3 regions of the Streptomyces sp. NBC_01304 genome follow, and region 2 is predicted to be linked to each of the others. Evidence: riboswitches for the same ligand, from Rfam matches in the RefSeq annotation. Region 2 holds a riboswitch; each other region holds the start of a gene.

Region 1 (4,067 bases), 4.3 Mb from region 2:
ACTCGCTGCTGCCTACCGCGCCGGTTGTGTGGCTGATGCTGGTGATCTTCGTCGGTTCCAGCTGATTTCCTTCCGTACGTGATCTGACCTGCGTTTTGTGTGTTGGCGGGCTCGTTGTCCACAGGGCGGCGAGCCCGTCGGCGTATGTCTGGGAGAATGGCTGCATCATGCCCAAGCCCGGAGAACTCACTTTCGTCGCGCCCCGCGGAGCCAAGAAGCCCCCGCGGCACCTCGCCGACCTCACGCCCGCCGAGCGCAAGGAAGCGGTGGCCGCGATCGGCGAGAAGCCGTTCCGTGCCAAGCAGCTCTCGCAGCACTACTTCGCGCGGTACGCGCACGATCCGGCGGAGTGGACCGACATCCCCGCCGGATCGCGCACGAAACTGCAGGAAGCGCTGCTGCCCGATCTGATGTCCGTGGTGCGGAACATCTCCTGCGATGACGACACCACCCGCAAGACCCTGTGGAAGATGCACGACGGGACGCTCGTCGAGTCCGTCCTGATGCGCTACCCGGACCGGGTCACCATGTGCATCTCCTCGCAGGCCGGCTGCGGCATGAACTGCCCGTTCTGCGCGACCGGCCAGGCCGGGCTCGACCGGAACCTGTCGACGGCCGAGATCGTGCACCAGATCGTCGACGGCATGCGCGCCCTGCGCGACGGCGAGGTCCCCGGCGGTCCCGCGCGGCTCTCCAACATCGTCTTCATGGGCATGGGCGAGCCGCTCGCCAACTACAACCGTGTGGTGGGCGCCATCCGCCGCCTCACCGACCCGGAGCCCGACGGCCTCGGCCTGTCGCAGCGCGGCATCACCGTGTCCACGGTCGGGCTCGTCCCGGCGATGCTGCGCTTCGCCGACGAGGGCTTCAAGTGCCGCCTCGCGGTGTCGCTGCACGCGCCCGACGACGAGCTCCGCGACACCCTGGTACCGGTCAATACGCGGTGGAAGGTGCGGGAGGTGCTCGATGCCGCGTGGGAGTACGCGGAGAAGTCCGGCCGCCGTATCTCCATCGAGTACGCACTGATCCGGGACATCAACGACCAGGCGTGGCGCGGCGACCGGCTCGGGCGGCTGCTCAAGGGCAAGCGGGTGCATGTGAACCTGATTCCGCTGAACCCGACGCCCGGCTCCAAGTGGACGGCCTCACGGCCCGAGGACGAGAAGGCCTTCGTCGAGGCCATCGCCGCCCATGGGGTGCCGGTCACCGTCCGGGACACCCGTGGTCAGGAGATCGACGGGGCCTGCGGACAGCTGGCGGCGTCCGAGCGCTGACGGGGCCTCGCAGGGGCGGCCCGGAGCAGCGGGGGTCCCTTACGAGTGCAGTACTGTGCATTCGTACTAATGAAATCCGACAGGGGAGCGCGAACAGCGCTGAGAGTGCGGCAACCTGCCGCAGACCCTCGGACCTGATCCGGGTCATACCGGCGTAGGGAGTCAGCACCATCATGAACATCACCTTTCGGCGTGCCCTGGGCACGGTGCTCTGCGGCGCACTCGGTGCTTCGGCCCTTGCCGCCTGCGGCAGCGACTCCGGCGACAAGGCGTCCGGCGGCGACTCCAAGACCGTGACGCTCGTCAGCCACTCGTCCTTCAACGTCACCCCCGAGGTGCTGAAGGACTTCGAGAAGGCTTCCGGCTACAAGGTCAAGGTGCTCAAGAGCGGTGACGCGGGCGAGGCCGTCAACAAGGCGATCCTGTCCAAGGGCAACCCACAGGGCGACGTCTTCTTCGGCGTCGACAACACCCTCCTCTCGCGGGCCCTCGACAACGGCCTGTTCACGTCGTACGAGGCCAAGGGCCTGGACCGGATCCCCGAGGGCGTCCAGCTCGACAAGGGCGAGCACCGTGTCACGCCCATCGACACCGGCGACATCTGCGTCAACTACGACAAGAAGTACTTCGCGGACAAGAAGCTGGCGCCGCCGCAGTCCTTCGACGACCTCATCAAGCCCGAGTACAAGGACATGCTGGTCGTCGAGAACGCCGCGACCTCCTCGCCCGGCCTCGGCTTCCTGCTCGGCACCGCCGCCAAGTACGGCGACGACGGCTGGCAGGAGTACTGGACCAAGCTGAAGGCCAACGGCGTCAAGGTCATCGACGGCTGGGAGCAGGCCTACAACGAGGAGTTCTCCGGCTCGGCCGGCGGCAAGAAGGCCAAGGCCGACCGCCCGCTCGTCGTCTCCTACGCCTCCAGCCCGCCCGTCGAGGTCGTCTACGCCAAGGACAAGCCCAAGACGGCCGAGGACGCCCCGACCGGTGTCGCCACCGGCACCTGCTTCCAGCAGATCGAGTTCGCCGGCCTGCTCAGCGGTGCCAAGAACGAGAAGGGCGGCAAGGCGCTCCTCGACTTCCTGATCTCCAAGAAGTTCCAGGACGACATGCCGCTCAACATGTTCGTGAACCCGGTCGCCAAGGACGCGCAGGTGCCCGAGGTCTTCACCAAGTTCGGCGCCCAGGCCACGGACCTGCAGACGATGGACCCGAAGAGGATCGCGGACAACCGTGAGAAGTGGCTGAAGTCGTGGCAGTCGCTGGTCGTGAAGTAGGCAAGGCGGTCAAGAAGGTTCAGCTGCGAGGGAGCGCGACGCGGCTCGGTCTGATGATCGTGCCCGTCGTGTTCTTCGGGCTCTTCTTCGCCTACCCGGTCGCCGCGATCGTCGGCCGGGGACTGAAGGCCGACGGCGTCTGGCGCTTCGGCCGGATCGTCGACGTCCTCACCGAACCGGACATCCTGCACGTCCTGTGGTTCACCACCTGGCAGGCCCTCGCGTCCACCGCGCTGACCCTGCTGATCGCCCTGCCGGGCGCGTATGTCTTCGCGCGCTTCGACTTCCCCGGCAAGCAGCTCCTGCGGGCCGTCGTCACGGTGCCGTTCGTGCTGCCGACCGTCGTGGTGGGCACGGCATTTCTCGCGCTGCTCGGGCGCGGGGGCATGCTCGACGAGCTGTGGGGCGTGCGGCTCGACACGACGGTGTGGGCGATTCTGCTCGCGCACGTCTTCTTCAACTACGCCGTCGTCGTACGCACCGTCGGCGGCCTCTGGTCGCAGCTCGACCCCCGCCAGGAGGAGGCCGCGCGGGTGCTCGGCGCCTCCCGGTTCGCGGCCTGGCGCAAGGTGACGCTGCCCGCGCTCGGGCCCGCGGTGGCGGCGGCCGCGCTGATGGTGTTCCTGTTCACCTTCAGCTCGTTCGGCGTCGTCATGATCCTCGGCGGGCCGACCTTCTCGACCCTCGAGGTCGAGATCTACCGGCAGACCGCACAGCTGCTCGCCCTGGACACGGCAGCCGTCCTGACGATCGTGCAGTTCGCGGCGGTCAGCCTGATCCTCGCCGTGCACGCCTGGACGGTACGCCGCCGGGAGACGGCCCTGAAGCTGGTCGACCCGGCGCGGACCTCGCGCAGGCCGCGCGGGGCCGGGCAGTGGGGGCTGCTCGGATTCGTACTCCTGACGGTTCTGGTGCTGATCCTGGTGCCGCTCGGGGTGCTCGTCGAGCGGTCGCTGAGCACGTCCGAGGGGTATGGCTTCGGCTACTTCAGGGCGCTGACCTCGAACGAAGGCGGGGCGTTCCTGGTCCCGCCGATCGAGGCGATCGGGAACTCGCTGCAGTACGCGGCCGCCGCCACGGCCATCGCGCTGGCGATCGGCGGCCTCGCGGCGGCCGCGCTGACGCGGAAGGCCGGGCGGCTGGTACGCGGCTTCGACGCGCTCCTCATGCTGCCGCTCGGGGTGTCGGCGGTGACCGTCGGCTTCGGGTTCCTGATCACGCTCGACAAGCCGCCGCTGGACCTGCGGGCCTCCTGGATCCTGGTGCCGCTGGCCCAGGCGCTGGTCGGGGTGCCCTTCGTCGTACGCACCATGCTGCCGGTCCTGCGCGCCGTGGACGGCCGGCTTCGTGAGGCGGCCGCGGTGCTCGGGGCCTCGCCGTGGCGGGTGTGGCGCGAGGTCGATCTGCCGATGGTGCGGCGGGCGCTGCTCGTCGCCGCCGGGTTCGCCTTCGCCGTGTCCCTCGGCGAGTTCGGGGCGACCGTGTTCATCGCGCGGGCCGACAACCCGACGCTGCCGGT
Region 2 (4,067 bases):
TGACGAGGGCGTCGAGCGTGCAGCCCTCGGTGAGGGCGCGGGGTTCGCCGTTGACCGAGACGGTCGCGGCGGCTGTGGAGCCGGTGTGTACGGCTGTGGTGTCGGTGTTCATGCGGTCTGCTCCTGGAGGACCTCGAGAGCGCTGAAACGCCGCGGTGTGAACGGGCGTACGGCGTCGGGGAGTTCGCCCGTCGTCAGGGCGTGGGCCATCGCGTCCCCGGTGACCGGCGTGAGCAGCACGCCGTTGCGGTAGTGGCCGGTGGCCAGGTGGAGTCCGGGGAGCGCGGTCGGGCCGAGGAGGGGGGCATTGTCGGGGGAAGCGGGGCGCAGGCCCGCGCGGGTCTCGGTGAGCGGGAGTTCGGTGAGGCCCGGAAGCAGCTCGTGGGCGTCGCGAAGGAGCTCGTAGACGCCGCCCGCGGTCACCGTGGTATCCCAGCCGAGCTCCTCGCTGGTGGCGCCGACGACCAGCTCGCCGTTCTCGCGCGGCACCAGATAGACATCGCTGCCGCGGACCACGGCCCGCACGGTCCGGCTCAGGAAGGGCGCGTACGACGGCGGCACGGTCAGGCGGAGCACCTGGCCCTTGACCGGGCGCACGGGCGGGACGACTTCGGCCGGCACCCCGGCGAGCTTGCCGCTGAGGCTGCCGCCCGCGAGGACGACCTGGTCCGCGCTCAGCTCGGTGCCGTCCGCGAGAACGGCGCCGCGGGCCCGGTCGCCCACGACCGTCAGCCGGTCCGCCCACTGCCGGTGGAAGGTGACACCGGCCCGCTCGCACGCGATGACCAGGGCCTTCGCGAGCCGCCTCGGGTCGACCTGATGGTCGCCGTCGACCCGCAGACCACCGCGTACACCCGGAGCGAGCATCGGCTCCAGGCGTCGGCACTCGCGCCCCGACAGCCACTCCGACTCGAGGCCCGACTGCCGCTGCAGGGCGTGTAGTTCGCGCAGGTGGGCGCGGTCGTCGGCGTCCAGGGCGACGGCCAATGTGCCGCACGCGCGGTAGCCGATCTCCTGGCCGCTGGCCTCTTCGAGCTCGGCCGCGAAGGCCGGATAGCGCTCGGCGGAGGCGATGTTGAGGGCGAGCAGCGTCTGCTCGCCGTAGTGGAGTTCGGTGACGGCGGCGAGCATGCCCGCCGCGACCTGTGCGGCACCGCCGCCGGGCTCCGGGTCGACGATCGCGGTGCGCAGCCCGTGCTGCGCCGCCCGCCAGGCCGTGACCAGGCCGATGATGCCGCCCCCGAGCACGAGGGCGTCCGTCGTGGTGCGTTCTGTCGTGGTGCGTGGATGCATGGGTGTCCAGCCCCTCCCTTCGCCGGCATGACCCGGATCAGGTTCGTACGGTCGGAGGCGACCGAGCCTCCCTCTCAGCCCGGTGCTTCCGGGCTCCCGCGTGTGGTCTACGTTGGCCACCCTAGCCCGTCGCCCTTGCCCCCTTGAAGGGAGCCAGCCCCTATGGCCCGCTCGCTGGACGGACTCGTCCTGGCCCCGGTCGCCGACCAAGCGCCTGGTCAGGTGGGTACGCGGACACGGTTCACGTACCACGAGCTGGACGGCGCGATCTGGGCCGAGTACGCGGGTGGTGACGTCGTACGCGGCCATCTCGTCGGCACGCGCGCGGGGGACCGGATCGACTTCCGGTACGTCCAGTTGAAGCGCGACGGCGAGACCGCGTCCGGGCACTGCGTCTCCGAGGTGGTGGAGCTTCCCGACGGGCGGATCCGGCTCGACGAGACCTGGGAGTGGGAGTCGCGGCAGGGCAGCGGCACGAGTGTCGTGGAGGAGCTGCCGAGCTGATGACGGTCGCCGGGGGCGATCGCCGGGTGGTGTGCAGGAGGTCACGCCCCGACCTCGGGCAACTCCCCTACCTGACGGACCGTCAGTTGTTTATGGTGATCGGGTGAGCGAGCAGACGCAGCAAGGCGAGCGGCAGGACGCGCGGCACGTGGTCATCGTCGGCGCGGGCATGGCCGGCGTACAGACCGCGGTGGCCCTGCGCGAACGGGGCTTCACCGGCGCGGTCACGCTGATCGGCGCCGAACCGCACCAGCCCTACGACCGGCCCCCGCTGTCCAAGGCGGTGCTGCTCGGCAAGGCCGAGGGGTCCGCCTTCGACGTCGACTTCGAGCAGCTCGGCGTGGAGCTGCGGCTGGGGCGCGAGGTGACGGGCGTACGCCCCGCCGCGCATCAGCTGGACACCCCTGAGGGCCCGGTCGACTACGACGTCCTTGTCGCCGCCACCGGGGCCGAGCCCCTGCGGCTGCCGGGCACGGAGGGTGTGCCGGGGGTGCACCTGCTGCGCACCCTCGACGACGCGGAGCGGCTGAAGCCCGTGCTCGCCGAGCAGCACGACATCGTGGTCGTCGGGGCGGGCTGGATCGGCGCCGAATTCGCCACCGCGGCGCGCGAGGCGGGGTGTGCCGTCACGGTCGTCGAGGCCGCGGACCGGCCGCTCGCCGGGGCGCTGCCCGCGGAGGTCGCAGCTCCGATGGCGGCCTGGTACGCGGGGGCGGGAGCCGAACTGCGCACTCTCGCGCGCGTGCAGGGCATCGAGCCCGGCGCCGTGATCCTCGACGACGGCACCCGGCTGCCCGCCGGCGCGGTGGTCGTCGGCATCGGCGCCCGCCCCGCCACCGGCTGGCTCGACGGCTCGGGCATCGAGCTGGGCCCCGACGGAGCGATCGTCGCCGACGCCTCCCTGGCCACCTCGGCCCCCGACGTCTACGCGGTCGGCGACTGCGCCTCGTTCCCCTCGGCCCGTTACGGCGAGCGGCTGCTCGTCCACCACTGGGACAACGCCCTGCAGGGGCCGCGCACGGTCGCGGCGAACATCGTCGGCGCCACGGGGCCCGAGCCGGAGACGTACGACCCGGTCCCGTACTTCTGGTCGGAGCAGTTCGGCCGCTTCGTCCAGTACGCAGGGCATCACGGGGCCGCCGACACCCAGGTGTGGCGCGGCGACCCCGCGACCCCCGCCTGGTCGGTGTGCTGGCTGCGCGAGGGCGCCCTGGTCGGCGTCCTTGCGGTGGGGCGACCGCGGGACCTGGCGCAGGGGCGTCGGCTGATCGAGTCGGGGGCGAAGCTGTCGGCGGAGCGGTTGGCCGATCCTTCGGTGCCGCTCAAGAGCGCGTTGGAAAGCTAGGCGGCACGGCCTTCGGGCCTTCGGGGAGCCGGGTCGGGTGGCTGTCGTACGGCCTGTGGACGGCTGCCAGGTACCGACTGTCAGTCCGGGATGGCAGTCTTGTCCATGTGACCGAGATTGACGCAAAGACCGATGCTCTCGTCCCCGCGTGGCTGAACCTCCCCGAGATCGCCGAAATGTTCGGCGTCGAGGTGACGCGTGTGCGACAGCATGTCAAGGAAGGCCGGCTGATCGCCGTGCGCCGTGGTGAGAACCGGGCGCTGCACGTGCCGTCCGCCTTCATCGACGGCGACGCCGAAGAGGGATACAAGATCGTCAAGGGCCTGCCCGGGCTCCTGACCCTCCTGCGGGACGACGGCTTCTCCGACGAAGAGATGCTGGAGTGGCTCTTCACTCCCGACCCGACCCTGCCCGGCACCCCCGCGCAGGCCCTGAGCGAGAATCGCGGCACGGAGGTGAAGCGCCGCGCCCAGGCGCTCGCCGTCTGACCTGACGACACCCGTCCGACGGCAGCCGCCCGACGACAACCGACGGTGTACGGGGCCCGGCGCAGGCCGTGGCCCCGCACACCACCGCACCACGGGGGAATGCTCCATGTCTCGCGCCCAGCTCGCCGACGCCCGGCTGTACCTGTGCACCGATGCGCGCAAGCGCCAGGGCGACCTGCCGGAGTTCCTCGACGCGGTGCTCGCTCCCGCGCACGGTGTCGACATCGTCCAGCTGCGCGACAAGGGCATGGAGGCCGGCGAGGAGCTCGAGCACCTCGCCGTCTTCGCCGACGCCTGCAAGCGGCACGGCAAGCTGCTCTCGGTGAACGACCGCGCGGACGTCGCGCACGCCATCGGCGCCGAGGTCCTCCACCTCGGCCAGGGCGACCTCCCGGTCCCCGCCGCCCGCGCCGTCCTCGGCGAGGACGTGCTGATCG
Region 3 (4,067 bases), 7.7 Mb from region 2:
TGCAGGCCATCAACCACAACACGCCTGGTGTCCCGGGCAAGTTGAAGGCAGGCGACCACTTCGGTACGTCGCTGCGGCTGTTGGACGTGACCGGGGACGGCCGGGCAGAGCTGTTCGCGGGCACTCCATTCGAGAACAGGAGGGAACCTGGCAACTACCGGCTGGAAGACAGGGGCGGCGTCTACTACTTCCCGGCGACCGCGCAAGGCACCCTCACCACGACGGGATCGTGGACGCACGGCCCGCAGGCGTTCGGTGTGCCCAAAGTGCCAGCCGAGCATGGCAACGAGCACTTCGGCTACGACCTGGGGCGGTGACTGGGTCGCCATATGTCGCGGGCCCGTCGCGCCCGTCCGGGCCCGGCCGTCTGGGTCTGTCCGGTGGATCATGAGTGGTGTCGTGCCAGCGGTCGGCCCGGAAGCGAAGGTCATGCCAAGTGCGCACGCGGGGCGGGTCTGTGACCTGCCTTCGACTTCATGTGCACCAGCCTGCACGGCGCGGCGCCCAACAGGCGTCGCGACTGGTTCGAGACGACAGGACACCGGGGTGCGGCCGGACAGGTCGATCGATGAGCGGCGTACGGGCGCACGAAGCTCCTGGCAGCACGGTTGACCTTCGTCGCGAAACCGTACTGACCAGGAACTTCATCGTTCTACCGGGCCCTCCGACTCACTGCCTACCTCTCTGAGTTGAGGGCTATGGGACACGATCTGCGACAGTCCGCATTGACGCAGACGCCCCCGCGTGAGCGCTCCCCCTCAGTTCACGTTACGAGGAGAGCCTCACGTCAACAGGGCCCCGGCTCGGGCAGGCAGCGTCGCGGACCAGGACGAGCTCACACGCACCAAATCAGGAAACTCCGCCTTCATCCCGAACGAGAAGAGACGCCGCCGGCAGCGGACGTGACCGGCCCGGCATCCACCTGCACCATGAGGAGAATTCGGTGAACCCTGCCCTCGCGCGACTTGCCCAGCTGATTCCGCCCCCGGCCCACCCCCGAGACACCGACTGGTCCTCGGCCGAGCAGACACTCGGCCTCGAGCTGCCCCAGGACTACAAGGAGCTCATCCACGCCTACGGGGGCAGCAACTGGGACGACTACCTCTACCTCCTGGAGCCGGACTGCCCCAACGACAACTACGACCTCATCGAGTGGGAGGACCAGCAGGCCGAAGCCCTGGAGGGCCTGTGGGAGTTCGAGAAGAAGCCGCCCCGCCTCGAGGAAGAAGGGAGCCGGGTCATCCCCTGGGCGACCACGGACAACGGCGAATGCCTGTACTGGCTCATCAAGCCCGGCCAAGGCCCCGCCGACTGGACTGTCTTGGTCAACGAGGCACGCGGCGAACGCTGGGAACACCACCCCCTCACCTGCACCCAGTTCCTGGTCAAAGTACTCAGCGGCGTACTGACCTCCGGCGTCCTCTCGTCACGGTTCCCGCTGGCCACCCACGCGTTCCGTCAACTGCGGGCGGTGTAAAGCCGGAACCGGACCGTGCCGGGCAGCTCGGCCGCGTCCGCCGTACCGCCGACGTCCCCCGTCCACCCGGCAACGTCCGCCGCACCGACCTCGACTCGACCACACCATGCGGCCCCGCAGCCGCGACCAACTTCAAGCCGCGCTCCACCGAGGGCTTCGGGACACCCAGGTACGAGGCGACCGTCAAGAGGTTTCGGGTCGAGGCGGGTCAGGCGTTGCCGATGCCCTGCAACTCCGCCTCCTCTCCGCTCACGCTCGGCCAAGACGGTGTGAACCTGGGCTAGGTGCTGGCAGTCATGCGGCGAGCCAAATGAGACGGCAAGGCACCCGCGATGTGCAGCGGGCGGACGGTGACCATCACGCTCATGCCGAGGTCCCGGAAACTGAGCCATCCGCCTCCGCCAGCCCGGGCCATAGCAGTACAAATCTGGAAATCTAATCATTCTGGCGAGCGCGTCGGCCAAGACCCCGTGGCGCACCCCGAGTGCGAACTCCCGTTCCCGAGGGAGGTACAGTTCCTGCCGACCACCGCGGGAGCCCGGGAGTAGCCAGGCTGAGAGGGCGGACGGGAGTTACTCCCTTTCCGCCGACCGCATGAACCTGGACCGGGTAATGCCGGCGTAGGGAGAGTGTTGACGATGGATGCTGCCTCCATACCTGCCCAAGACGGCACTGCCGTGTCCCGTGCTGCCGTGGCGGACGTGATCGCCTCACTGCGGACCTCTGCGCCCCTGGTGCACTGCCTGACCAATGTCGTGGTGTCGCAGTTCACCGCGAACGTGCTGCTCGCGGCGGGCGCCGCCCCCGCGATGGTGCACAGCGCGGAGGAGGCCGGAGCAATGGCCCGGGTCGCCGGGGGCGTCCTGGTCAACCTGGGGACGGTGACGTCCGTGACGGCCCAGGCGATGCGGGTCGCGGTCAAGGAAGCGGCCGGGGCCGGACGGCCGTGGGTACTCGACCCGGTGGCGGTCGGTCCGCTGCCCTGGCGCACCGAGCTCGCTCACGAGCTCCTTGAGAGCGCTCCCCCGGCGGTCATTCGGGGCAATGCGTCCGAGATCCTGGCGCTGGACGGGGGCACGGGCGGGCGCGGCGTGGACAGCACGGACGCTCCCGAAGCGGCGCTGGCCGCGGCCACCGCGCTGGCCCGGCGCTACGGCTGCACGGTGGCAGTGAGCGGCCCGGAAGATGTCCTCACCGACGGGACGCGGGTGGTGCGCCTTGCCAACGGGCACCCCCTGCTGCCGCTGGTGACGGGCACGGGCTGCTCGCTCGGCGCCCTGGTGGCCGCCTGCACGGCCGTCACCGACGACCCGCTCCTTGCCGCTACTGCCGCGACCGGCCTGCTCACCGTGGCCGCCCAGGACGCCGCCGCCCGCGCGGCGGGGCCCGGCACATTCGCCGTCGCACTGATCGACGAGCTGCACACGCTCAGCCCCGACCGACTCGCCGACAGGCTCAACCTGCGCTGAGCCCGCAGGAGCCTGTGGCGAGCGGTCCCGCTGGGCCACGCCCCTGGGACAGTCCCCGCCCACCCTGGCTGCAGCCCCAACACCAAGTTGGGCAGTACCCGCACCCACTCCCTCGCCCCCGGTGGACAACGCACGGTTCCTGTATCCCAGAGCCCTGCCTGCCCATCCACCCATGCACGTCCGACGCCTTCCCCGGCCGGAAAAGAACACCTCCAAGGACCATCCCATGCGCCCGCCGCTCGACCTGTCCCTGTACCTCGTGACCGACACCCGGCTCTGCGGCGACCGCGGCGTCGCCGCCACCGTGGCAGCTGCCGTCAGGGGCGGCGTGAGCGCCGTCCAGTTGCGCGATCCGGACGCGGACGCCCGCACGCTGTTCTGCCTCGGCCGGGCGATCCAGGCCGAACTCGCGGGCACCGGCGTCCCCTTGATCGTCAACGACCGTCTGGACGTGGCTCTCTGGCTGGACGCGGACGGCGTCCACCTCGGGCAGCGGGACGTCTCCCCCGAGACCGCCCGGCGTCTGCTCGGTCCCCATGCGTACGTCGGCCTGTCCGTCAGCCGCCCCGAGCAGCTGGCGCACGTGCCGGACGCCGTCGACCACCTCGGTGTCGGCCCGGTGTTCCCGCAGTCCACCAAGCCCGACGCGGACGCTCCGCTCGGCCTGGACGGCCTGGCCCTGATCGTCCGGGCCAGCCCGCTGCCCTGCGTGGCCATCGGCGGGATCGGCGCATCCGAAGCCGCCGCCGCTGTGAAAAGCGGCGCCGCCGGGATCGCTGTCGTCAGCGCGGTCTGCGGGCAGCCCGACCCCGAGGCCGCCGCCCGCTCCCTCGTCCACACCCTGCGCAAGGAGGTCCCCGCGTGACCACCCCGCCCATCGCCCTCACCATCGCCGCCAGCGACCCCTCCGGCGGCGCCGGAATCCAGGCCGACCTGAAGACGTTCTCCGCCAACGGCGCCTACGGAACAGCAGTGTTGACCGCCCTGACCGCCCAGAACACCCAAGGCGTCACCGGCATCCATGCCATCCCACCGGAGTTCGTCACCGAACAGCTCGACACCCTCTTCGCCGACGTCCCGGTGGACGCGGTCAAGATCGGCATGCTGGCGGACGCCGCCAT

What was found. A riboswitch is a leader RNA that binds a small molecule or an ion and turns the genes downstream of it on or off. The one in region 2 is predicted to bind thiamine pyrophosphate.
Region 1: linked by a shared signal. The riboswitch ahead of OG430_RS15755 (thiamine ABC transporter substrate-binding protein) and the one ahead of thiO (glycine oxidase ThiO) in region 2 are both predicted to bind thiamine pyrophosphate.
Region 3: linked by a shared signal. The riboswitch ahead of thiM (hydroxyethylthiazole kinase) and the one ahead of thiO (glycine oxidase ThiO) in region 2 are both predicted to bind thiamine pyrophosphate.

What each region holds. Positions count from the first base shown of each region.
Region 1 covers NZ_CP109055.1:3,641,416-3,645,482, reverse strand. Annotated here, with positions in the region: gene OG430_RS15765 (phosphatidate cytidylyltransferase) at 1-65, shown strand, start outside; gene rlmN (23S rRNA (adenine(2503)-C(2))-methyltransferase RlmN) at 168-1,274, shown strand; TPP riboswitch at 1,346-1,452, shown strand; gene OG430_RS15755 (thiamine ABC transporter substrate-binding protein) at 1,448-2,548, shown strand; gene OG430_RS15750 (ABC transporter permease) at 2,602-4,067, shown strand, end outside.
Region 2 covers NZ_CP109055.1:7,952,626-7,956,692, forward strand. Annotated here, with positions in the region: gene thiS (sulfur carrier protein ThiS) at 1-112, opposite strand, end outside; gene thiO (glycine oxidase ThiO) at 109-1,293, opposite strand; TPP riboswitch at 1,291-1,403, opposite strand; gene OG430_RS35340 (hypothetical protein) at 1,456-1,797, shown strand; gene OG430_RS35345 (NAD(P)/FAD-dependent oxidoreductase) at 1,901-3,142, shown strand; gene OG430_RS35350 (Rv2175c family DNA-binding protein) at 3,250-3,630, shown strand; gene thiE (thiamine phosphate synthase) at 3,737-4,067, shown strand, end outside.
Region 3 covers NZ_CP109055.1:275,257-279,323, forward strand. Annotated here, with positions in the region: gene OG430_RS01180 (FG-GAP and VCBS repeat-containing protein) at 1-317, shown strand, start outside; gene OG430_RS01185 (SMI1/KNR4 family protein) at 944-1,477, shown strand; TPP riboswitch at 1,998-2,122, shown strand; gene thiM (hydroxyethylthiazole kinase) at 2,116-2,946, shown strand; gene thiE (thiamine phosphate synthase) at 3,173-3,811, shown strand; gene thiD (bifunctional hydroxymethylpyrimidine kinase/phosphomethylpyrimidine kinase) at 3,808-4,067, shown strand, end outside.